Regions from separate parts of the Streptomyces sp. NPDC058525 genome, predicted to be linked through region 1. Evidence: predicted binding sites of a transcription regulator. Region 1 holds the regulator's gene; the other holds the start of a gene.
What was found. The regulator HspR, encoded in region 1, represses chaperone genes until heat shock. The targets are predictions, from matches to a motif close to TTGAGNNNNNNNNNCTCAA.
Positions count from the first base shown of each region.

Region 2: a site for HspR is predicted at 3,523-3,541, ahead of lon (endopeptidase La). Genes of this name have one in related genera too.

Region 1 is NZ_JBHXNP010000001.1:200,365-212,046, reverse strand. Features, by position in the region: gene ACFWP3_RS01020 (pyridoxal phosphate-dependent aminotransferase) at 119-1,309, shown strand; gene ACFWP3_RS01015 (glycosyltransferase family 39 protein) at 1,448-2,638, shown strand; gene ACFWP3_RS01010 (YbjN domain-containing protein) at 2,648-3,187, opposite strand; gene clpB (ATP-dependent chaperone ClpB) at 3,301-5,886, opposite strand; gene ACFWP3_RS01000 (pyridoxamine 5'-phosphate oxidase family protein) at 6,034-6,438, shown strand; gene ACFWP3_RS00995 (hypothetical protein) at 6,623-6,937, opposite strand; gene ACFWP3_RS00990 (hypothetical protein) at 6,937-7,173, opposite strand; gene ACFWP3_RS00985 (helix-turn-helix transcriptional regulator) at 7,258-8,280, shown strand; gene ACFWP3_RS00980 (heat shock protein transcriptional repressor HspR) at 8,378-8,842, opposite strand; gene dnaJ (molecular chaperone DnaJ) at 8,845-10,026, opposite strand; gene grpE (nucleotide exchange factor GrpE) at 10,066-10,713, opposite strand; gene dnaK (molecular chaperone DnaK) at 10,713-11,682, opposite strand, start outside.
Region 2 is NZ_JBHXNP010000024.1:11,363-23,044, forward strand. Features, by position in the region: gene ACFWP3_RS14345 (TetR/AcrR family transcriptional regulator) at 1-223, shown strand, start outside; gene ACFWP3_RS14350 (hypothetical protein) at 546-1,100, opposite strand; gene ACFWP3_RS14355 (hypothetical protein) at 1,137-2,534, shown strand; gene ACFWP3_RS14360 (sulfurtransferase) at 2,584-3,459, shown strand; gene lon (endopeptidase La) at 3,564-5,969, shown strand; gene ACFWP3_RS14370 (MarR family winged helix-turn-helix transcriptional regulator) at 6,076-6,522, shown strand; gene ACFWP3_RS14375 (hypothetical protein) at 6,606-7,379, opposite strand; gene ACFWP3_RS14380 (nitrate- and nitrite sensing domain-containing protein) at 7,778-10,693, shown strand; gene ACFWP3_RS14385 (roadblock/LC7 domain-containing protein) at 10,690-11,166, shown strand; gene ACFWP3_RS14390 (DUF742 domain-containing protein) at 11,163-11,546, shown strand; gene ACFWP3_RS14395 (ATP/GTP-binding protein) at 11,527-11,682, shown strand, end outside.

The DNA of each region.
Region 1 (11,682 bases):
CTCTCTCACGCCCCGGTCTTCCCGGGGGACGGGATCCCCGCGTCCCGTGTGAAGGGGGGATGCCCCCAGGCCACGCGGCCCAAAGCACACTTGAGCAAGTCCAGAGGTTCCCCGCAGGATGGCGCTCATGAGCGCACCCGTGAGCAGCGACCGCCCCTTCCTCAACCGCCGTCTGGCGGCCTTCGGCACCACGATCTTCGCGGAGATGTCGGCGCTGGCCGCCCGCACCGGGTCGATCAACCTGGGCCAGGGCTTCCCCGACACCGACGGCCCGGCGGAGATCGCCGAGGCGGCCTCCCGCGCGGTCCTCACGGGCCTCGGCAACCAGTACCCGCCCGGCCCCGGCGTCCCCGAGCTGCGCACCGCGATCGCCGCGCACCAGCAGCGCTTCTACGGCCTCGCCTACGACCCCGACACCGAGGTCCTGGTCACGGCCGGCGCCACCGAGGCCATCGCCGCCGCTCTGCTGGCCCTGCTCGAACCGGGCGACGAGGTCATCGCCCTGGAGCCGTACTACGACTCGTACGCGGCCTGCATCGCGATGGCCGGCGCCGTGCGCGTCCCCATCACCCTGCGCCCGCACGCCGGGGCCTTCGCCCTCGACCTGGACGAGCTGCGCGCCGCCGTCACCCCGCGCACCCGACTGCTCCTGCTGAACACCCCGCACAACCCGACGGGCACGGTCCTGACCCGCGAGGAGCTCGCCGCCGTCGCCGCCCTGGCCGTGGAGCGCGACCTCCTGGTCGTCACGGACGAGGTCTACGAGCACCTGGTGTTCGAGGGCGTCCACACCCCCCTGGCCGGGTTCCCCGGCATGCACGAGCGCACGGTCACCATCTCCTCCGCCGGGAAGACGTTCTCCTTCACGGGCTGGAAGGTCGGCTGGGTGACGGCGCCCCCGGAGCTGGTCACGGCGGTCCGCTCGGCGAAGCAGTTCCTCACCTACGTCTCCTCCGGCCCCTTCCAGTACGCGATCGCCGAGGCCCTCGCCCTGCCCGACGCGTACTACGAGGACTTCCGCGCGGACCTGGCCGCCAAGCGCGAGCTCCTCGCCGACGGCCTCGCGTCGGCCGGCTTCGAGGTCTACCGTCCGCAGGGCACGTACTTCATCACCACGGACATCACCCCGCTCGGCGAGAAGGACGGACTGGCCTTCTGCCGCGCCCTGCCCGAGCGCTGCGGCGTGGTCGCCATCCCGAACCAGGTCTTCTACGACGACAAGTCCGCCGGGGCCACCCAGGTCCGCTGGGCCTTCTGCAAGCGGACCGAAATCCTCCGCGAAGCGGTGTCCCGCCTGGGCCGTCTCTAGCCCCGGACCGGGGCGTCGTCGTTTTTCAGGTGTGCTTGCGGGGTGAGCGAGGCCGGTGTGAAGCTGACGGCCTGGAACGTGCCCGAAGCTCTCATCATCGGATGAGCGTCCTCACGAAGAGCAGGAAAGTCGGGATACATGGCAACGGGCAGAGTCTCGGTGTCCGCGTCGCCACTGGAGATGCGCGCCGTCAAGGCGGTGCGGGCCGCGGCGCCGCCGGCGGTCATCGCGCTCGGGGTGTTCGCCGCCGTACGCGGCGCCGGGGTACTGGTCCTCACCCTCGGCTCCTGGTGGGCCGGGAAGGACCCGCTCCGGGTCCTGGGCAGGTCCTGGGACTCCGTCTGGTACCTCGGGATCGCCGCCAACGGCTACGGGCGCACCCAGATGTGGCCGAGCCCCACCACCGGCACCGGCTCCATCCAGAGCGACTACGCCTTCTTCCCGCTCTACCCGACCCTGATCAGGCTGGTCGGCTCGGTACTGCCCGGCGGGCTGGTCCCGGCCGGGATCCTCGTCGCGTGGATCTGCGCCGCGGTCGCCGCCGTCGGCGTGTACCGGATCGGCGAGCGGGTGATCGGGCCCCGCGCCGGACTGCTGCTCGTCGGGCTGTGGGCGGCGCTGCCGCACGCCGTCGTGCTGAGCCTGGCCTACACCGAGGCCCTGCTGGCCGCGCTCGCCGCCTGGGCCCTCTACGCCCTGCTGCGCGAGCGCTGGCTGTGGGCGGCCGGCCTGGCCGTGCTCGCGGGGCTGACCCGGCCGACCGGGCTCGCGGTCGCCGCGGCCGTCTCGGTGACGGCCCTGTGCGCGATCCTCAGCCGCCGGTCCCGGGCGCCCGAGGTGTGGGTGGCCGGGCTGCTGGCCCCCGCGGGCTGGGCGGCGTACGTCGTGGCCGTCGGGGTGCGGGTGCGCGATCCCCTCGGCGGGTACTTCGCGGTGCAGCGGCACTGGGGCTCGCGCTTCGACTTCGGGGCCGGGGCGCTGCGCTCCGCCGAGCGGGTGCTGACCGGCGGGCACGTGCCGCTGGCCACCACCGTGACGGTGGTCCTGCTGGCCGCCGCCGGGCTGCTGGCGATGCTGCTGGTGCTGGACCGCACCCCGCTGCCGCTGCTCGCCTACACGGCGATACTGCTGCTGATCGCGTACGGCGGGGCCGGGTTCTTCGAGTCGAAGCCGCGGTTCCTGCTCCCGGCCTTCCCGCTGCTGCTGCCGGTGGCGGCCGTCATGGCGAGAGCCCGGCCGCGCACCGCGGTCATGGTGACCGCGGGGCTGGCCGGGCTCAGCTACGGCTACGGGCTCTACCTGCTGCTCGTGGCCCGCGTACCGCTCTAGGAGCGGGTCCTAGTTGTTGTTGTCGCCCTCGTCGTCGCCGCCGGTGGAGTCGATCTCCTTCTCCAGGCCGAGCTGCTCGACGAGCCACTTGTCGAACTCGATGGAGGCGCGGACCCAGCTGACCGTGGAGGACACGAAGTGCTCCAGGCTCACGCCGGTGCCGATCAGCATCTGCGCCTCACCGATCAGGCGGACCGAGCCGTCGTCGTGGGTGTGGCTGTAGACCTTCGGCCACAGGGTGCGGCGGTTCCAGTCGTCGATCGACTCGAGAAGCTGGGGCTTCTCGTCGATCTTGTGCGGACGGTCGTAGAAGGTCCGCACGGAGAAGACCTGCTGCTCGTCTTCGCCGCGGAACATGAAGTACGTGCGGAAATCCTCCCACGGCGCCGCGAGGTCACCCTCGTCGTCGACGACGTACTTGAGCTCCATCTGCTCCAGCAGCTGCTTGACCAGATCCTGGTCGGGGACGACGGGGCCCGCCGGTCCTGTGGCCTGCGGATCGGGCTGCTGCCCTCCGAAGTTCGGAATCGAGGCCGGGTCGATGCTCACCGTGTACTTCCCTTCGTGCGGATACCTGCATCCTCCCCCATGCCGCCCACCCCGTGTCCAGCCCGACGGCGTTCGATCCGCTCCGGGCGGACACGGGGGTGCGGCGGCGGAGGTCAGAGGGCCTTTCCGACCAGCAGGTCTTCGCCGGCGACGTCGACCCGCACGGTGTCGCCGTCCCTGACCTCGCCGGAGAGGATCTCCTTCGCGAGGCGGTCGCCGATCGCCGTCTGGATCAGCCGGCGCAGCGGCCGCGCACCGTACGCCGGGTCGTTGCCCTTGTCGGCCAGCCAGGCCAGGGCGTCCGGGGTGACCTCCAGGGTCAGGCGGCGGTCGGCCAGCCGCTTGGCGAGGCGGCCGATCTGAAGCTCGGCGATGTGGGCCAGCTCGTCGCCGGTCAGCGCCGAGAAGACCACCAGGTCGTCGAGGCGGTTGAGGAACTCGGGCTTGAAGCTCGCCCGGACCACGTCCAGGACCTGCTGCTTCTTCTGCTCCGCCGGGGTCGCCGGGTCCATGAGGAACTGGCTGCCCAGGTTCGAGGTCAGCACCAGGATGGTGTTGCGGAAGTCCACCGTGCGGCCCTGGCCGTCGGTGAGACGGCCGTCGTCCAGGACCTGGAGCAGGATGTCGAAGACCTCCGGGTGGGCCTTCTCCACCTCGTCCAGCAGCACCACGGAGTACGGGCGGCGGCGGACGGCCTCGGTGAGCTGGCCGCCCTCCTCGTAGCCCACGTACCCGGGCGGGGCACCGACCAGGCGGGCCACGGAGTGCTTCTCGCCGTACTCCGACATGTCGATGCGGATCATCGCCCGCTCGTCGTCGAAGAGGAAGTCGGCCAGCGCCTTGGCCAGCTCGGTCTTGCCCACGCCCGTGGGGCCCAGGAAGAGGAACGAGCCCGTCGGCCGGTCCGGGTCGGCGATCCCGGCCCGGGTGCGGCGCACGGCGTCCGAGACGGCCCGTACGGCCTCGCCCTGGCCGATCAGGCGCCGGCCCAGCTCGTCCTCCATGCGCAGCAGCTTCTGCGTCTCGCCCTCCAGGAGCCGGCCGGCCGGGATGCCGGTCCAGGCGCCCACCACGTCCGCGATGTCGTCGGGGCCGACCTCGTCCTTGACCATGGTGTCCTTCGACGCCTCGGCCTCGGCCTCGGTGGCCTCCGCCAGTTCCCGCTCCACCGTCGGGATCTCCCCGTAGAGCAGCTTGGAGGCGGTGTCGAAGTCCCCGTCGCGCTGGGCGCGCTCGGCCTGTCCGCGCAGGTCGTCCAGGCGCTCCTTGAGCTCACCGACGCGGTTGAGGGACTGCTTCTCCTTCTCCCAGCGCGCCGTCAGCCCGCGCAGCTCCTCCTCGCGGTCGGCGAGGTCCTTGCGGATCTTGTCGAGGCGCTCGAGCGAGGCCGGGTCGGACTCGTTCTTGAGCGCCAGCTCCTCCATGCGCAGCCGGTCCACCGCCCGCTGGAGCTCGTCGATCTCCAGCGGCGAGGAGTCGATCTCCATGCGCAGCCGGGAGGCCGCCTCGTCGACCAGGTCGATGGCCTTGTCCGGCAGGAAGCGGGAGGTGATGTACCGGTCGGAGAGGGTGGCCGCGGCGACCAGCGCGCTGTCGTTGATCTGCACCTTGTGGTGCGCCTCGTAGCGGCCCTTGAGCCCGCGCAGGATCGCGATCGTGTCCTCGACGGACGGCTCGGCGACCAGCACCTGCTGGAAGCGCCTCTCCAGCGCCGGGTCCTTCTCGATGCGCTCGCGGTACTCGTCCAGCGTCGTCGCGCCGACCATCCGCAGCTCGCCGCGGGCCAGCATGGGCTTGAGCATGTTGCCCGCGTCCATCGCCGAGTCCCCGCCGGCGCCCGCGCCGACGACCGTGTGGAGCTCGTCGATGAAGGTGATGATCTGGCCGTCGCTGGACTTGATCTCCGCCAGGACCGTCTTCAGCCGCTCCTCGAACTCACCGCGGTACTTCGCGCCGGCGACCATCGCGCCCAGGTCCAGGGAGACCAGCCGCTTGTTCTTCAGCGACTCCGGCACGTCGCCCTTCACGATGCGCTGCGCCAGCCCCTCCACCACGGCCGTCTTGCCGACGCCGGGCTCGCCGATCAGCACCGGATTGTTCTTCGTGCGCCGCGACAGCACCTGTACGACGCGGCGGATCTCGTGGTCCCGGCCGATCACCGGGTCGAGCTTGCCCTCGCGGGCGGCGGCCGTGAAATCGGTGCCGAACTTCTCCAGCGCCTTGTACTGACCCTCGGGGTCGGGGGTGGTCACCCGCCGCCCTCCTCGTGCGTTCTGGAAGGCGTCCAGCAGCTTCTTCGCACTGGCGCCCTGGGCGGAAAGGACCTCACCCGCCGCGCCGCCCTTGGCGGCGAGCGCGATGAGGAGGTGTTCGGTGGAGAGGTAGTCGTCGCCGAGCTTGCCCGCCTGGGCGTCGGCCTCGGCGAGTACGGCGAGCAGCTCGCGGGTGGGCTGCGGGGGCGCGACCGTGGACCCGGTGACGCTGGGCAGGGCGGCGAGCAGCCGCTCCGCGCCGTCCCGTACGGCGACCTGGTCGGCGTCGGAGGCCGCGAGGAGGTCGGTGACGTTCTCGTTGTCCTCGCCGGCGAGGAGCGCCAGCAGCAGGTGCGCGGGCGTCAGATCGGCGTGGCCGTCCTTGACGGCCCGGCTGGTGGCCGCGTTCAGCGCGTCCCGGCTCTTGTTGGTCAGCTCGGCATCCACGGGTGACTTGCTCCTCTCTCGGGGGACAGAACCATGACATAAACAACCTACGCAAAGTTGAGTCTATTCCACTCAAGGCAGGCGGCTCAAGGCAGGCGGCTGTCCCCCGGACGGGCCCGCCCCGGCCCGCCCCGTACCCTTCGGGCCATGTCCCATGACGTACTCAACCCGACGCCCGAGTACCTCGCCTTCTGGCAGGAGCGGCACGTCTGCACGCTGACCACCCCGCGGCCCGACGGGACGCCCCACGTGGTGCCGGTGGGCGTGACGTACGACCCGGAGGCAGGGCTGGCCCGGGTGATCAGCAACAGGCACAGCAGGAAGGTCCGCAACATCCTGGCGGCGGAGCCGGGCACGGCCCGGGTCGCGGTCTGCCAGATGGAAGGACGCCGCTGGGCCACCCTCGAGGGGCGCGCGGTGATCCGCACGGACGAGGCGTCGGTCGCCGACGCGGTGGCGCGCTACGCGGAGCGCTACGGGCGGACGCCCTCGCCCAATCCCGACCGGGTGGTCATGGAGATCACCCTGGACCGGGCGATGGGCCGCGCCTGACGGCGGCCGGGGCCGGCGCCCGCCGGGCCCGACGGCGGCCGGCCAGGGGCGCGATCCGCAACCAAATCTTGTCCGGCCGACGAGTGGACGCGGACATCACAACGGCGCCATCGTGGTCAGGTCCACGATGGCGCCGTTGTGTGGGGGTAGCACCTGAGCGATCTGCAACGACGGGGGAATCGCTTCAGGCACTGCGGGGGGTGGCGGTGGTGATATCAGGTTCGAAGAGCTGGTGATCGCGCTGGTCGAGGTTGACGAAGACCATTCCGTAGCGCACCTCGCAGCGGACGGGCTGCGGCGCGCCGCGGGGGCGACGCAGGCAGCGGTACGCACGTACGTCCTCGTCCTCCTCGCGCACGATGACGATCGGCTGTCCGAACAGGGTGACCATCAACGAGTCGCCAGGGTGGGGGATGGCCGTGGCGAGGTCGATGAACTGCCAGCCGGAGCGGTAGGCAGAGGCCATTTCGCGGCGGAAGCCGCGGTCGTCGGGGGTCATCAGGAGACCTTCGCCGGCGTGGTGTTCCAGCCGAGATCAGCGGGAGCCGTGTTCCAGCCCAGATCGGTCTTGCCTACCGATTCGACGGGCGTGCTGGTACTGGTACCGGTGTCGGCCTGAACGCTTCCCGCGTCGCCGTTGAAGGCGACGACTGCCCCATGGACCGCAACGACGGAGAAAACAACGGCAAGCACCGAGCGAAGCATTCTCTTATACATGGTCGGCTTCGTCCTCACTTGATGGAATCCTCTCCCCCGCGTGACTGACGATGGCTTATTCAGGCACGTCAGTGCCACAGGGACGATGCATCATGTTCTTACATGTTCAGGACCCTGGGGGGTGGAGATTTGCCCAAGAGCGACACAAACCCGACACATCCCCACCCGGTCACAGCCATGTGCCCCGAGGGAGCGCGCCTCTACGCAGCCGCGCTGAGCACCGGCCGCGTCTCCCGCGGCGAGGTGGAGAACGCCCCCTGCCTGCTCGAATTCGCTCTGCTGAGGCCCGACCCCGATGACGCGAACCAGCTGCGCGCGGTTCCCCCGTCCGTCGCCCTCACCCAGCGGCTCCATCCGCTCGAGCGCGAGATCCGCGACCGCAGACGCAGCGCCGTAGATCTCGCCGACGCATTCGAGCCGTTCCTGACCATCAGCGCCCAGAGCCCCGCGACCACCCACGCCATCACCGTGCTGGAGGGCTTCGAGCAGATCAACGCGGCCCTCGACCTGGCCACCGCCGAGTGCCACACCGAGGCCTTGACCGTACAACCGGGCGGAGCCCGGCCCAGCTTCATCCTCACCGAGGCACTGGAGCGCGCTGCGCCGCTGCTCAACCGGGGGGTGAGCATCCGCACGCTCTACCAGCACACGGTACGCCACAGCCAGGGCACGCTCGCCTACGTGGACCGGATCTCCACGGGGAAGGTGGAGATCCGCACACTTGAGGAGCTCATAGAGCGTCTCATGATCTTCGACCGCACGGTGGCCTTCATCCCCGCGAGCGACGACCGGACGGTGGCACTGGAGCTGCGGCACCCGGGACTGGTCGACTATCTCATCAAGGTCTTCGAGCAACTGTGGCGCCGCGCCGTGCCGTTGAGCGAGGAAGTGACGTACACGCACGCCCCGGACGGCATCTCGGGCGTGCAGCGCACCATCGCCCAGCTGCTCGTCGAGGGGCACGTGGACGAGGCCATCGCACGCCGCCTGGGGATGAACGTACGCACCTGCCGGGCGCACATCGCCAAGCTGGCCGCCTACCTGGGCAGCGGCAGCCGCGCCCAACTCGGCTTCCTCATCGCCCAGTCCGGGATCCTCGACACCCCGGAACACCGGCAGCTCTGACTACCCACTGCCGGCCCACACAAACGGAAGGCCCCCACCCGTTCCCGGGCGGGGGCCTTCCCCATGCCTGCGCTGGCTGAAAACCGCCGGTCCGCCGTCAGTCCATCGGGCGCTTGGGGCGCCACACGACCAGGGCGTTGCCCGGCTGCGGGGGCTGGTACGGAACCAGGTCGCGCCGGTACGAGGCGTGCACCTGGGCCTCGCGGGCCCGGAGCGTGGCGGCCGCGCCGTCCACCGCCGCGGAGAGCTCGGCCACGCGCTGCTGGAGCGCGGCGACCTGGTTCTCCAGCTCGATGATCCGCTTGATGCCCGCCAGGTTGATGCCCTCGTCCTGCGACAGCGCCTGCACCGTGCGGAGCAGTTCGATGTCGCGGGCCGAGTAGCGCCGGCCGCGGCCGGCCGTCCGGTCCGGGGAGACCAGGCCCAGGCGGTCGTACTGACGGAGGGTCTGCGGATGCAGGCCCGAGAGCTGGGCGGCCACCGAGATCACGTAGACCGGGGTCTCATCGGTGAGCTGGTAGCCCCCGCCCAGGCGGGAGGACTGTCGTCGGCGGCCGTCCATGGTCATGCTCCCTTCGCGGACTCGAACAGCGCGGTACGCGGGTCCTGCGACTCCGTCGCATCGCGGTACATCTCCAGCGCCTCGCGGGCCTTGTCCGACAGCTCGGTCGGGACCGCGACCTCCACCGTCACCAGCAGGTCGCCGCGGGTGCCGTCCTTGCGGACCGCTCCCTTGCCGCGGGCCCGCATGGTGCGGCCGTTGGGGGTGCCCGGCGGCAGCTTCAGCGTCACCGAGGGGCCGTTCAGGGTCGGGACCTTGATGTCGGCGCCCAGGGCCGCCTCGGCGAAGGTCACCGGGACGGTCACCGTCAGGTTGTCGTCCTTGCGGCCGAACACCGGGTGGGAGTCCACGTGCACGACGACGTACAGGTCACCGCCGGGACCGCCGCGCTCGCCCGGAGCGCCCTTGCCGCGCAGCCGGATCCGCTGGCCGTTGGAGACGCCCGCCGGGATCCGGACCTGCATGGTGCGCGAACTGCGGGCGCGCCCGCTGCCCTTGCAGACGTCGCAGGGGGTCTCCGCGATCAGGCCGCGGCCCTTGCAGTCCGCACAGGGGTCGGTCAGCGAGAAGCCGCCGCCGCTGCCCCGCGAGACCTGGCCGGTGCCGACGCAGGTCGGGCACACCCGGGGGGTGCCGTTCTTGTCGCCGGTTCCGGAACAGGCCTTGCAGGGGGCCTGCGAGGACATCCGGAGCGGGACCGTGGCCCCGTCCACCGCCTCCGTGAAGGAGAGGGTGACCTCCGACTCGATGTCCTGGCCGCGGCGCGGCTGGGTGCGGGTGCCCGCACCCGGGCCGGCGCCGCGGTTGAACAGGCCGCCGAACACATCGCCCAGGCCGCCGCCGAAGCCGCCGGCCTGGCCACCCTGCTGCTGACCGCCGAAGAGGTCGCCGAGGTCGAAGTTGAACGAGCCGCCGGCCCCGCCCGGTCCCGGGCGGAAGCCGCCGTTGCCGAACAGGGCGCGCGCCTCGTCGTACTCCTTGCGCTTCTTCGCGTCGCCGAGGATGTCGTTCGCCTCGGAGATCTCCTTGAAGCGCTCCTCGGCCGAGGCGTCGCCCTTGTTGGCGTCCGGGTGGAACTCGCGCGCGAGCTTCCGGTACGCCTTCTTGATCTCGGCCTCGGTCGCGTCCTTCGGGACACCGAGGACCTTGTAGTAGTCCTTCTCGACGAAGTCCTTCGTGCTCATCCCCGGTGTCCCTCCTCTCGTACCGCTACTGGTTCAGCTTCAGCCCTTGTCGGGGGCATCCGCGTCCTTGTCCGACGGCGCTTCGCCCTCCGCGGACTCCGACTTGGGGGCCGCGCCCGGCTGGGGCTCGGCCACCGCGACCCGCGCGGGGCGGATCGTACGCTCGCCGATCCGGTACCCCGGCTGCAGGATCGCCACGCAGGTCGTCTCGGTGACGTCCGGCGCGTACGAGTGCATCAGGGCCTCGTGGATCGTCGGGTCGAAGGGCTCGCCCTCCTTGCCGAACTGCTGCAGCCCCATCTTCGCCGCGGCGGTCTCCAGCGATTCGGCCACCGACTTGAAGCCGCCGACCAGCTCGCCATGCTCCCGCGCCCGGCCGATGTCGTCCAGGGTCGGGAGCAGTTCCGTCAGGAGGGACGCGACCGCGATCTCCTTGACGGCGATCCGGTCCCGCTCCACCCGGCGGCGGTAGTTCTGGTACTCCGCCTGGAGCCGCTGGAGGTCCGCGGTGCGCTCACCGAGCGCCGTACGGGCCTGGTCCAGCTGCGCGAGCAGCGCCACGTCCTGCGCCGCGTCCCCGGCCGGGGCCGCCTCCTCCTTCGCGGAGTCGGCGGCCTTCGGCTCGTCGGGCGTGCCGTCGGCGGGGACTTCGGGCTTCTCGTCGAAACCCGGGGTCTCCTCCGACATCAGGCAGCGCCACCCTTCGGCTTCTCGTCGTCGACGATCTCGGCGTCGACGACGTCGTCGTCGGCCTTGGCCTGACCGGCGTCACCGGGAGCGGCACCGGCGGCACCCTGAGCGGCCTGGGCGTCGGCGTAGATGGCCTGGCCGAGCTTCTGGCTGACCGCGGCGAGCTTCTCGGTCGCGGTGCGGATCTCGGCGGTGTCGTCACCCTTGAGCTTGTCCTTCAGCTCGGTGACGGCGGCCTCGACCTCGGTCTTGACCTCGGCCGGGACCTTGTCCTCGTTGTCCTTGACGAACTTCTCCGTCTGGTAGACGAGCTGCTCGCCCTGGTTGCGGGACTCGGCGGCCTCCTTGCGGCGCAGGTCCTCCTCCGCGTACTGCTCCGCCTCCTGGCGCATGCGGTCGACCTCGTCCTTGCCGAGCGAGGAGCCGCCGGTGACGGTCATCTTCTGCTCCTTGCCCGTGCCAAGGTCCTTGGCCGTGACGTGCATGATGCCGTTCGCGTCGATGTCGAAGGAGACCTCGATCTGCGGGACGCCACGCGGGGCCGGCGGCAGGCCGGTCAGCTCGAACATGCCGAGCTTCTTGTTGTACGCCGCGATCTCGCGCTCGCCCTGGTAGACCTGGATCTGCACGGACGGCTGGTTGTCCTCGGCCGTCGTGAAGATCTCGGACCGCTTGGTCGGGATCGTGGTGTTGCGCTCGATGAGCTTGGTCATGATGCCGCCCTTGGTCTCGATGCCGAGGGACAGCGGGGTCACGTCGAGGAGCAGGACGTCCTTGACCTCACCCTTGAGCACACCGGCCTGGAGGGTGGCGCCGATGGCGACGACCTCGTCCGGGTTGACGCCCTTGTTGGCGTCCTGACCGCCGGTGAGCTCCTTGACGAGCTCGGCGACGGCCGGCATGCGGGTGGAGCCGCCGACCAGGACCACGTGGTCGATCTCGGACAGCTGGATGCCGGCGTCCTTG
Region 2 (11,682 bases), on a different contig from region 1:
CGGGGTCGCCCGCGGCGAACTGCGCCCCGGCACCGACTGCGAGGGCGTCGGCCGCGAGACCCTCGCGGTCATGGACGGCCTGCAGATCCAGTGGGTGCTGGCCCCCGACAGCGTGGACATGCCGGCCCTGCTGCACGCCTGCCTGGACCGGCGGCTGCGGGAGATCTCGGTCGCGGGGACGGGGCTGCCGAAGCCCGGGGCGGCGGGGCTCGCGGTTCCCTAGGCGGGCGGGGCTCGCCGTCCCCTTAGGCGGACGGGGTCGCCGATCCCCGGCCGGGTGGGGATCGCCGTCGCCTGGCCGGGCGGGGGCTCGCGTTCCCTGGCCGGGTGGGGATCGCCGTCGCCTGGCGGGGCGGGGGCTCGCCGTTCCCAGGGTGGGCGGGGCTCGCCGTTTCCCCGGCCGGGTGGGCTCGTGCCCTGGCCGGGCGGGGCTCGCCGTTTCCCCGGCCGGGTGGGCTCGTCCCCTGGCCGGGCGGGGCTCGCGTTCCCTGGCCGGGTGGGGCTCGCCGTTTTCCCGCCGTGACCGCCGCCGCCTCGCCCGGGCCCTAGCCAGCGGCCGTGAACGGGGGCAGGGCGTCCAGCACCTTCTTCAGGGCCGGGGCCAGGGCCTCCTGTTCGGCGGCCACCTCGAAGCCGCCGTGCACGAACGCGTACGTGAACCCGTCGTACACCGTCGTGTCGCCCGTGGCGATCCTCGGCAGCCGCGCGAAGTCCGCCTCCCGCAGGGCCGTGCGCAGGGCGGCCAGTCCGGCTTCCGGCAGCTTCCCGGTGCCCTCCGGCTCGGCCTTGGCGTCCAGCCGCGTCCACGAGCCGTCGCCCTTGACGATGAGGGTGTGCGTCCGGCCGGCGTAGCCGCCGCTGCGGGTGGCCCGGACCAGGGTCTCCGTCGGGGCCGGGGAAGCCGTCGTGGGAGCGGGCGCGGACGTCGGCGCCGACGTGGGGGTGGCCCCGGGGCCCGTCTCCGCCGGGGTCTGCGGGCCGCTCGCCGGCGGCCGGCCGTCGACACCACCGGATTCGGACGGTCCGCATCCGGCCAGAGCCGCGGCCAGAACCGCGATCGGCACCGCCGCCGTCACCGCCACCACTCGGAGCGCTCGCACACCCACCTCCGCAGGTACTCCGTCCGAACCCCGAGTATGGAGTCCCCGCACCCGATCCGACAGCACCCGGAGGCAGCCATCCGCCGCATCGCCCCCTGGCGCGTGCTCCCGCCGCTGCTCGCCGCCCTCCTCGGCCTGTGGGGTCTGGAGCGCGGCGGCAGCATGTGGCGCGACGAGTCCGTCACCTGGCAGGTCGCCCACCGGCCGCTCGGCGGGCTCTGGGACCTGCTCGGCCAGGTGGACGCCGTGCACGGCCTGTACTACCTGCTCATGCACGGGGCATTCCTCGCCTGGGACGGCGGCCTGTGGGCCCTGCGGCTGCCCTCCGTCGCCGCCACCGCCCTCGCCGCCGCCGGAGTGGCCGTGATCGGGCACCGGCTCGCGGGGGAGCGGGCCGCGCTGCTCGCCGGCCTCGCGTACGCCGTGCTGCCGCCCGTCCAGATGTACGCGCAGGAGGGCCGCTCGTACGCCCTCGTCGCCGCGGCCGTGGTGTGGGCGACGTACCTGATGCTGCGCGAGCGGTGGACCGCCTACGCCGCGGTCCTGCTGCTCGGCTGCTGGCTGCACGAGTTCGCCGTACTGGCCCTGCTCGCGCACGCCGTCCCCGCCTGGCGCTCGCGCGGCTGGCGCATCGCCGCCGGCGCCGTCGTGCTCCTGCTGCTGCCCCTCGCCCTGGTCAGCGCCCGGCAGGCCGAGCAACAGCTCGGCTGGCTCGGGCGGCCGTCCTGGCAGGACTGGGTCGCGTACGGGGTGCTCGCGGGCGCCGCGCTGCTGCTCGCGCGCGGCTCCGGCGGGCGCGACCAGGCCGGCCTGGTCCGCGTGGCCCTGCCCCTCGCGCTGCTGCCGCCCGGCCTGCTGATGACGCTCTCGCTGGTCCACCCCTGGTACGTCGACCGGTACGTGCTCTACGCGCTCGCCGGGCTCGCCCTGCTGGCCGGCGCCCGGCTGGCCACGGCACGCGGCTGGTGGCCGTGGCTGCTGGTCGCGGCCCTGCTCGTGCCCGCCGGCTGGTGGTCGGTGTGGCTGCGCACCCCCGAGAGCCGCAAGGACGACGTGCTCGCGGTGGCCGCCGCCGTCCGCGAACGGGCCCGGCCGGGCGACGCCGTGCTCTTCCTGCCGTCCCGGCGCCGCGAATGGCTGCTGTCCTCGCCCGACGTCCTCGACGGGCTGCGCGACATCGCCCTGGACCGCTCCCCGCAGGCCTCGCACAGCCTCCAGGGCACCGAACTGCCCTCGGCCGAGATCCGCGCCGCGCTCATCGCCTCCCCCCGCGTGATCGCCCTGCTCGACCCGGCCGGCCAGCCGCTGGACCCGTACCCGCGCGAGGCGGTGAAGCGGCAGACCCTGGCCGCCTGGTTCGACCTGTGCTCGGTCACCGAGGTGCGGGGCGCCCGCGTCGCGCTGTACGCCCGCCCGGGCGGCTGCCCGGCCTGAGGGGGGCGTGCGGCAGGATCGTGGCCCCACCCTGCCGAGGAGCCGCCGCATGACCCCCAACACCCCCAACTCCCCCAACTCCCCCGAACCGTCCGGACCGCTCGTCGGCGCCGACTGGCTGGCCGGACGGCTCTCCGCGCCCGGACTCGTCGTCCTCGACGCCTCCGTGGGCGCCCACCGCGGCGCCGCCCACCGGATCCCCGGAGCCCGCCCCTTCGACCTCGACGGGGACCTCTCCGACCACGACGCCCCAGCCCCGCACACCATGCCCACGGCCGCCCGCTTCGCCGAGGCGATGCGGGACCTCGGCGTCGACGACACCGACACCGTCGTCGTCTACGACGGCGCCGGCGTCTACTCCAGCGCCCGCGCCTGGTGGATGCTGCGCGCCATGGGCTTCGACCGCGCCGCCGTCCTCGACGGCGGACTGCCCGCCTGGACCGCCGCCGGCCTGCCCCTGGAGGCCGCCCGCCCCGCGTACGACGGCCCGCGCGGCTCCTTCACCGCCCGGCCGCGCCCCGGGCTGCTGGTCGGCGCCGACGCCGTCGCCGCGGCTCTGGCCGACCCGGCCGCCGCCGTCCTCGACGCCCGCACCCGCGAGCGCTTCACCGGCGCCGCCCCCGAACCCCGCCCGGGCCTGCGCGGCGGCCACATGCCGGGCGCGCTCAACCTGCCCTTCGGCGACCTCCAGCGGGACGGCGGCCTGATGCGCCCCGCGGCGGAGCTGCGCGAGGCCTTCGCGGCGCTGGCGGGGGACCGGGAGCGGCTCTACTTCAGCTGCGGCTCCGGAGTCACCGCCTGCGTCCTCGCCCTCGGCGCCACCCTCGCCGGCTACCGGCACACGGCCGTGTACGACGGCTCCTGGAGCGAGTGGGGCCTGCCCTCGGACGAGCGCCCGGTGGCCGCCGGCCCCGCCGGGGGATAGCCGCACACGCTGCGTTCGCCCCAGGCGAACGCAGCGTGGGGAACAACAGGCGGCGCAGATGCATTGAGTCGGCATAGCTCAACTTCACTGCCGGAGGGTTGATCATGGCTTCGACGTCCGTAACGCTCACTCTGCCCGTGCTGCCGCTCGACGACGAGGTCGTGCTGCCCGGAATGGTCGTTCCGCTGGACCTGTCCGACGCCGAGGTGCGCGGGGCCGTGGAGGCGGCCCAGGCGGCGGCGGGCAACAGCAAGCCCCGGGTCCTGCTCGTGCCGCGGATCGACGGGAAGTACGCCGGGACCGGGGTGCTCGGGACGGTCGAGCAGGTGGGCCGGCTCTCCGACGGGGACCCCGGCGCCCTGATCCGCGGCCGGGGCCGCGTCCGCATCGGCGCCGGGACCACCGGCCCCGGCGCCGCGCTCTGGGTCGAGGGCGAGACTGTCGACGAGCACGTGCCGGACCCGCTGCCGGGAGCGGTCGCCGAGCTCGTCAAGGAGTACAAGGCGCTCGCCACCAGCTGGCTCAAGAAGCGCGGAGCCTGGCAGGTCGTCGACCGGGTCCAGCAGATCGAAGGGGTCTCGGCCCTCGCCGACAACTCCGGCTACTCGCCGTTCCTGACGGTCGAGCAGAAGGTCGAGCTGCTGGAGACCGCCGACCCCGTCGCCCGCCTCAAGCTGGCCGTCAAGGCCCTCAGCGACCACCTCGCCGAACAGGACGTCGCCGAGTCCATCGCCAAGGACGTGCAGGACGGCGTCGACAAGCAGCAGCGCGAGTTCCTGCTGCGCCGCCAGCTCGAAGCCGTCCGCAAGGAACTGCGCGAGCTGGGCGGGGAGAAGGACGGCGAGGAGTCCGACGACTACCGCAGCCGCGTCGAGGCCGCCGACCTCCCCGAGAAGGTCCGCGAGGCCGCCCTCAAGGAGGTCGACAAGCTCGAGCGGGCCAGCGACCAGAGCCCCGAGGGCTCCTGGATCCGCACCTGGCTGGACACCGTCCTCGAGCTCCCCTGGAACGAGCGCACCGAGGACCGATACGACATCCAGGGCGCCCGGGCCGTCCTCGACGCCGAACACGCAGGGCTCAGCGACGTCAAGGACCGCATCACCGAGTACCTCGCGGTCAGGAAGCGGCGCACCGAGCGCGGCCTCGGCGTCATCGGAGGCCGCCGCGGCGGGGCCGTGCTCGCACTCGTCGGGCCGCCCGGCGTCGGCAAGACCTCGCTCGGCGAGTCCGTGGCCCACGCCATGGGCCGCAAGTTCGTCCGCGTCGCCCTCGGCGGCGTACGGGACGAGGCCGAGGTGCGCGGACACCGCCGGACCTACGTCGGCGCCCTGCCCGGCCGCATCGTCCGCGCCATCAAGGAGGCCGGGTCGATGAACCCGGTCGTGCTCCTCGACGAGATCGACAAGGTCGGCTCCGACTTCCGCGGCGACCCGGCCGCGGCCCTGCTGGAAGTCCTGGACCCGGCGCAGAACCACACCTTCCGCGACCACTACCTGGAGGTCGAGCTCGACCTCAGCGACGTGGTGTTCCTGGCCACGGCCAACGTCCTGGAAGCCATCCCCGAGGCGCTCGCCGACCGGATGGAGCTGGTCCGCCTCGACGGCTACACCGAGGACGAGAAGGTCGTCATCGCCCGCGACCACCTGCTGCCGCGCCAGCTGGAGCGCGCGGGCCTGGGCGCCGACGAGGTGGTCCTGCGCGAGGAGGCGCTCCGCAAGCTCGCCGGCGAGTACACCCGCGAGGCGGGCGTGCGCACCCTGGAGCGGTCCATCGCGCGACTGCTGCGCAAGGTGGCCTCGCAGCACGAGCTGGGCGAGCGCGAACTGCCCTTCAGCATCGGCGCCGACGACCTGCGCGGCCTGATCGGACGGCCGCACCACGTCCCCGAGTCCGCCCAGGACCCGGCGGAGCGGCGGACCGCCGTCCCCGGCGTGGCCACCGGCCTCGCGGTGACCGGCGCGGGCGGCGACGTCCTGTTCGTCGAGGCCTCCCTGGCCGACCCCGAGACGGGCGCGGCCGGACTGACCCTCACCGGCCAGCTCGGCGACGTCATGAAGGAGTCGGCGCAGATCGCGCTCAGCTTCCTGCGCTCGCACGGCGCCGAACTGGAGCTCCCCGTCGCCGACCTGAAGGACCGGGGCGTGCACATCCACTTCCCGGCGGGCGCCGTGCCCAAGGACGGCCCGAGTGCGGGCATCACCATGACCACCGCCCTCGCCTCGCTGCTCTCCGGGCGCCAGGTGCGCACGGACGTGGCCATGACCGGCGAGGTCTCGCTGACCGGCCGCGTCCTGCCGATCGGCGGGGTCAAGCAGAAGCTGCTCGCCGCGCACCGCGCGGGCCTGACCACCGTCATCATCCCCAAGCGCAACGAGGCCGACCTGGACGACGTCCCGGCCGAGGTGCTGGAGGGGCTGGAGGTGCACCCGGTGACCGACGTGCGCCAGGTGCTGGAGCTGGCCCTGTCGCAGGCCAGGGCGCAGCAGGAGGCGGCGGTCACCGCCGCCTGACGGACACCCGTACGACGGCCCGGGACCCGCGGCGGCGGGGCCCCGGGCCGTCGGCGCGCCCGCTGCGAAATACTGGCGGTCCGATCCACCACCGAAGGAGCAGGACGTGCACGGGAGCGAAGACCAGGAGTTCCTTGCCCTGGAGCGGGAGCTGTCCGTCTTCCTCCGGCGCGCCCGCGCCTCCTCCGGCGAGATGGCGCGCGCCCTCCACCCCGAGCTGGAGCCCGCCGCGTACGGGCTCCTCGTACGCTTGGAGGCCGCCGGCCGGCAGCGGGCCACCGAGCTCGCCGCCTACTTCGGCGTCGGCAAGGCCACCATGAGCCGCCAGCTGCGGGCCCTGGAGGTGCTGGGCCTGATCGCCCGCGAGCCGGACCCCGCCGACGGCCGGGCCTTCCTGGTCGGCCTCACCGAGGAGGGCCGCGAGCGGTTCCTGCGGGTACGGGGCGCCCGGCGCGAGCAGTACATGCGCAAACTCGCCGACTGGGACCGCGGCGAAGTGGCGGAACTGGCCCGGCTGCTCAACCAGCTGAACGCGGGCGAGGACACGCCGTAGGACCCGGGGCCGCGGACCCCGCCCGCGCGGACCCCGGACCCCGCGGAGGCGTCCCGAGGCGGTGCGCCCAAGCGGGCCCTCCGCTACAGCTCCGCGTAGACCGCCGAGGCGTCGTCGTGCCGCTTGTGCCGGGCCGGCGGGCGCGCCGGGTCGGACTCGACGGCGCGGACCCGGCCGATCAGGCCCTCCGCGCCCTCCTTCCGCAGCACCGCCAGGCACTGCGCCCAGTCGCCCTCCCCGAACGTGTCCGTCCACCGGCTCGCCCCGTCCGTGAGCGCGGCCACCGCACGCACCCGGTCGCGCGGGGTGCGCCCGGTCACCGCCCGGGCCGCCACTTCCGGGTCCGCGGCCGCTGTGAAGAAGCCGCCCTCCGCGTTCCGCAGCGCGTCCGTGGCCTCCACCGACCGCAGCAGCTCCCGGGGGACCCGGTCCAGCCGGTCGTCGAGCACCGCCGTCACCTCGCCCCCGGGCCCCTGGAGGAGCAGAACGGAGTCCGAGAGCACCAGGTGCTCCACGTACGACTCGTCCCAGCGCACGACGACCACCGTCGCCTGTGGCGTCCGGACGTGAGAAAGGTCACAGGTGTCGCGGTGGGCCTCGGCCGTGGTGCGGACGGCCTCGGCCAGGATCCGGTCCAGCGGCAGGTCCCGCCGCGACCCGGACAGTTCGGTCAATCGGCCGCCGAGCCGGGCCGCGAACCACGGCACCCCGTGCACGCAGCCGTCCCCGCCGCGCGGCGGGGTGACCCCGTCCAGGGTGACCATTACGCCGCCGCCCGAAGCGGGGATCGCGGCCGACACCCAGTCCTCATTGGGGCGTTCCGGACTGCCGGGGGCGGAGGCGAGGTCGATGCGCATGCGGACATTCTGCCCGGCGGGGGACGCGGAGCGCGGGTAGGTCCGTACCAATCGCGGAGCGGCCGGCCGGGCCTCCGCACGGGCCGCCGAGCGGGGCGCCGCACGGCCCGGACCGGGCCGACCGGAATGTGGGCGGGCATACTGCCAAAGCCCGCGTCGATCTTTCAACCGCCTGTCCACGGACGCGCTCTGACGCCGGATGTCCGAGTTGGTCGCCAACTCATCCTTGATGTTCACTCGTTCGAGTGGCCGGGTGGGCGATGTGCGGCTCTCTTCCCATCGCACTGCAAAGGTCTGAGGCGGTACGAGGGGGCAGGGGGCGTTTACTTGTTGACCGGCCGTTACCTCGGCCACACGAGTAGACGAGCCAGAGCACACGTACAGGATTGCGAGCACCGGTGCAGAAGAAGCGGTCTCGGAAGAACGGCACCGCCACCGACGGCCCGGCCCCCGCAGGACGCCGCGTCCGCGTGCGCCGCAGGCTGGTCGTGGGCGTGGCCGTCGCCGGCCTCACCGTCCTCGCGGCCGGCGCACCCGCCGTCGTCTCCGCCACGAGGGAACTGAACGACTCCCAGCGCCTGGTCACCCTCGCGGAACAGACCCGGCACACGCTCACCCTCGCCCACCTCCTCGGCGACGAACGCGACGCCGTCGTCGAGTACGCCGCCAAGGGCCGCCCCGGCGCGGCCAAGGGGCCCGTCCAGGAACGCGCCGCCCGCACCGACCGGCAGATCGCCGAGGTCCAGGCCGACGCCGACGAGGCCACCGCCCGAACCCTCGCCCGCGTCCAGGCCGTGCGCACCGAAGCCGTCGACGGCAAGGGCAGCGCCCTCGCCGCCCACCAGGCCTACACCGGAGTCCTCGCGGAACTCCTCACCCCCGGCGACCGGCTCGCCGAACTGACCCCGCCGCGCGCCACGGCCGCCCTCGCCACCACCCGCCCCATGGCCCCGCTGGGCCAGGCCGTGGAACAGGCCTCGGCCACCCGCGGACTGCTGCTCGCCGCGCTGGCCGTCCCCCGCGGCGAGCAGCTCCCCAACTCGGCCGTCGTCGACGAACTCACCACCGCCGCCCAGCGTTCGCGCGTACGGGAACAGGCCGCCCTGGACGACTTCGCGCGGGCCGCGCGCCCCGACGTCCGCCAGACCCTCGCCGCCACCGTCACCGGACCCGAGGTCAAGACGGCCGACGACTACCTCAAGCGGCTCACCGACCGGCCCACGCTCACCTCCGCCGACCGCAGGACCGACGGCGCCGTCGTGGGCTCCGCGCTCACCGCCCGCATCGACCGCATGCGGTCCGTCGAATCCACCCTCGCCGGCCAGCGCGCCTCCGCGCTCGCCGCGCAGCGCGACGACGACGTGACCCGGCTCGAGACCGTGATCGCACTGCTGGGCGTGCTGTTCCTGGTCACCGTCGGCGTCTCCACCGCCGTGGCCCGCTCGCTGACCCGGCCGCTGTCCGTGCTGCGCCGCGGCGCGGAGCGGCTGGCGACGCCCGAGGGCTCGGTCGAGCCGGTCCGGTTCACCGGCCGCAACGACGAGTTCGCCGAGGTCGTGCGCCACCTCAACGCCGTGCGCGACCAGACCGTCTCCCTGCACACCCGCATCGCCGGGCTCGACGCCGACCGGCGCCGCATCATGGGCCGCAACGAGGCGCTGGCCTCCGGCCGCGAGGTGCTGGAGGAGGAGCTGGCGAAGCTGCGGGCCGGGCTCGAAGAGCACCGCCGCATCATGTCCACGACCTCCGTCTCGCTGTCGCTGCGGACCCTCGGCCTGGTCGAGCGCCAGCTCGCCGTGATCGAGGAGCTCGAGTCCAAGGAGCAGGACCCGGACCGGCTGGCGACCCTGTTCAAGCTGGACCACCTGGCGACCGTGATGCGCCGCCACAACGAGAACCTGCTCGTCCTGGCCGGCCAGGAGCACGGCCACGGCCAGGGCCTGCCCGTGCCGCTGGTCGACGTCATGCGGGCCGCGGTCAGCGAGATCGAGCGCTACGAGCGCGTCGACCTCGCCGCGCTGCCCTCGTACACGCAGGTCGCCGGGCACGCCGCCGACGACATCTCGCACGTACTGGCCGAACTGCTGGAGAACGCGACGACGTTCTCCCCGCCGGAGGCCAAGGTCAAGGTGTCCGGATGGCTGCTGGACTCCGGCGACGTGGTGCTGTCCGTCGTCGACGAGGGCATCGGGGTCACCGAGGACCGGCTGGAGGCCCTCAACTCCCGGCTGTCCACGCCCGAGGCCTACGACGAGGAGCCCGAGGCGCAACACGGCCTGGGCCTCGGCCTGTACGTGGCCGGACGCCTCGCGGCCCGGCACGGGGTCACCGCGGAGCTGCGCGCCCCGCGGCACGGCGGCACCGAGGCGCTGGTGGTCGTCCCGGCCGCACTGCTGCCCGCGACCCCGCCGGCCTCCCCGGTCCACAGCCTGGCCACACCGGGCGCGCCCGCGCTGCACCTGCCGGGCGTGATCGCGGAGGCCAACGAGAACACCCTCCCGAGCCGGCTGCGCAGCGGCTCGGGGGAGGGCGAGGCGGCGGCGGGGGCTGCGGCGGAAGCCGCGGCGCAGGCGGTGGCCGGGGTTCCGGTGGCTGAGGTGCCGGTGGTCGGGGCTCCGGTGGTCGAGGTGCCGGTGACTGAGGTGCCCGAGGTGCCGGTGGAGGCCGTCCAGGTGGCCGGGGCTCCGGGTGAGGCTCCGGTGGCGGGCCCCGAGGCGGGGTTCCCGGTGGCGGAGCCCGAGGCGGCCGTTCCGGTGGCGAGCCCTGATGTGGCCGTTCCCGTCGTGGGCCTCGCTGCGGAGGTCCCGGGTGGGCCCGGTCCCGAGGAGCAGCTGCTCGCGCGGGTCGTGCCCGACGCGGAAGGGGCGGGCTTCGCGGCGGCGGACCCCGAGTCGGAGGTCCCGGCCGGCGCGTCCGCTGCCGACCCGGGTGCCGACGTACGGGAACACGCGCCCGAGCCGGATCCGCACCGGCATGCCGCAGCCGAGGAGAACTGGGTGCCGCGGCAGGGCAGCCACCCCGCCGACCCGGCCGACCCCGAGGCCGAGGCCGTGACCGACAAGGGCCTGCCCAAGCGCACGCCGCGCTCCGTGGCCGCCGGCCGCGCGGGCGCCGACGACACACCGCCCGAGCCGCCGCGCAAGGTCGACGCCGACGAACTGCGGCGCCGCCTCGGCGGGTTCTACCAGGGCGCCCAGGACGGGCGGCGCGTAGCCGCCGCCGAGCTCCGGCAGGACCGGGACCACGACCAGGTCCAGGACCGGCACCAGGGGCAGACCGACCGGGGGGACACCGCACAGGAGGCACGCACATGACCGCGCCCAGTACGTACGGACTGAGCACCCAGGCCCGCAACCTGCAGTGGCTGCTGACCGACCTGGTCGAGGAGGTGCCCGGCGTCAACTCCGTCGCCGTCGTCTCCTCGGACGGGCTCCTGCTCCTGTCCTCCGACCCGGGAGCCGACTCCCCCCAGGGGCCCCGCACCAAGGGCCCGCGGGGCGCCTCCGCCGACCTGGCCACCATCGTCTCCGGCCTCGGCAGCCTCACCACCGGCGCGGCGGCCCTCATGGACGGCGGCGGGGTCAAGCAGACCATGGTGGCGATGGAGCACGGCTCCGTCTTCGTCATGGCCATCAGTGACGGGTCCCTGCTGGGCGTGCACGCCGCCCCCGACTGCGACATGGGCGTCGTCGCCTACCACATGGCCCTGTTCGTCGGCCGCGCCGGCCACGTCCTGACCCCCGAAGTCCGCAGTGAGCTGCGCCAGTCGATGGAGAAAACCCCGTGAGGAGTCCGGCCTCCGACCGGCTGCCGATACGCGGCGCCGACCGCCGTCCCGCCCGCGTCCGCCCGTACTCCCTCACGGGCGGCAGGACCCGCTTCACGCAGGTCCTGCTGGTGGAGACGTTCGTCGCCGCCCTCGACACCGGTCCCGCCAAGGCGCCCGACCGCATGCCCGAGATGCCCGCCATCGTCGAGGTCTGCCGCCGCATGCGCACGATCGCCGAGATAGCCGCGCTGCTGAAACTGCCGCTCGGCGTGGTCCGCGTCCTGGTCAGCGACCTCGCCGACCAGGGCAGGATCCGCGTCTACGGCACGGGCCACGGCACCGGCCGTCCCGAACGCGCGCTGCTGGAAAGGGTGCTCAGTGGCCTTCGCCGTCTCTGACCCGTCGTCGGCCGTCCGTCCGGGCTCCGTGCCGCCCGACGCCGACGACGAGCCCGTCCAGCCGTGGCAGTACGACCGCTCCCGTGCCCCCGTCGCCGTGAAGGTGCTGGTCGCGGGCGGCTTCGGCGTCGGCAAG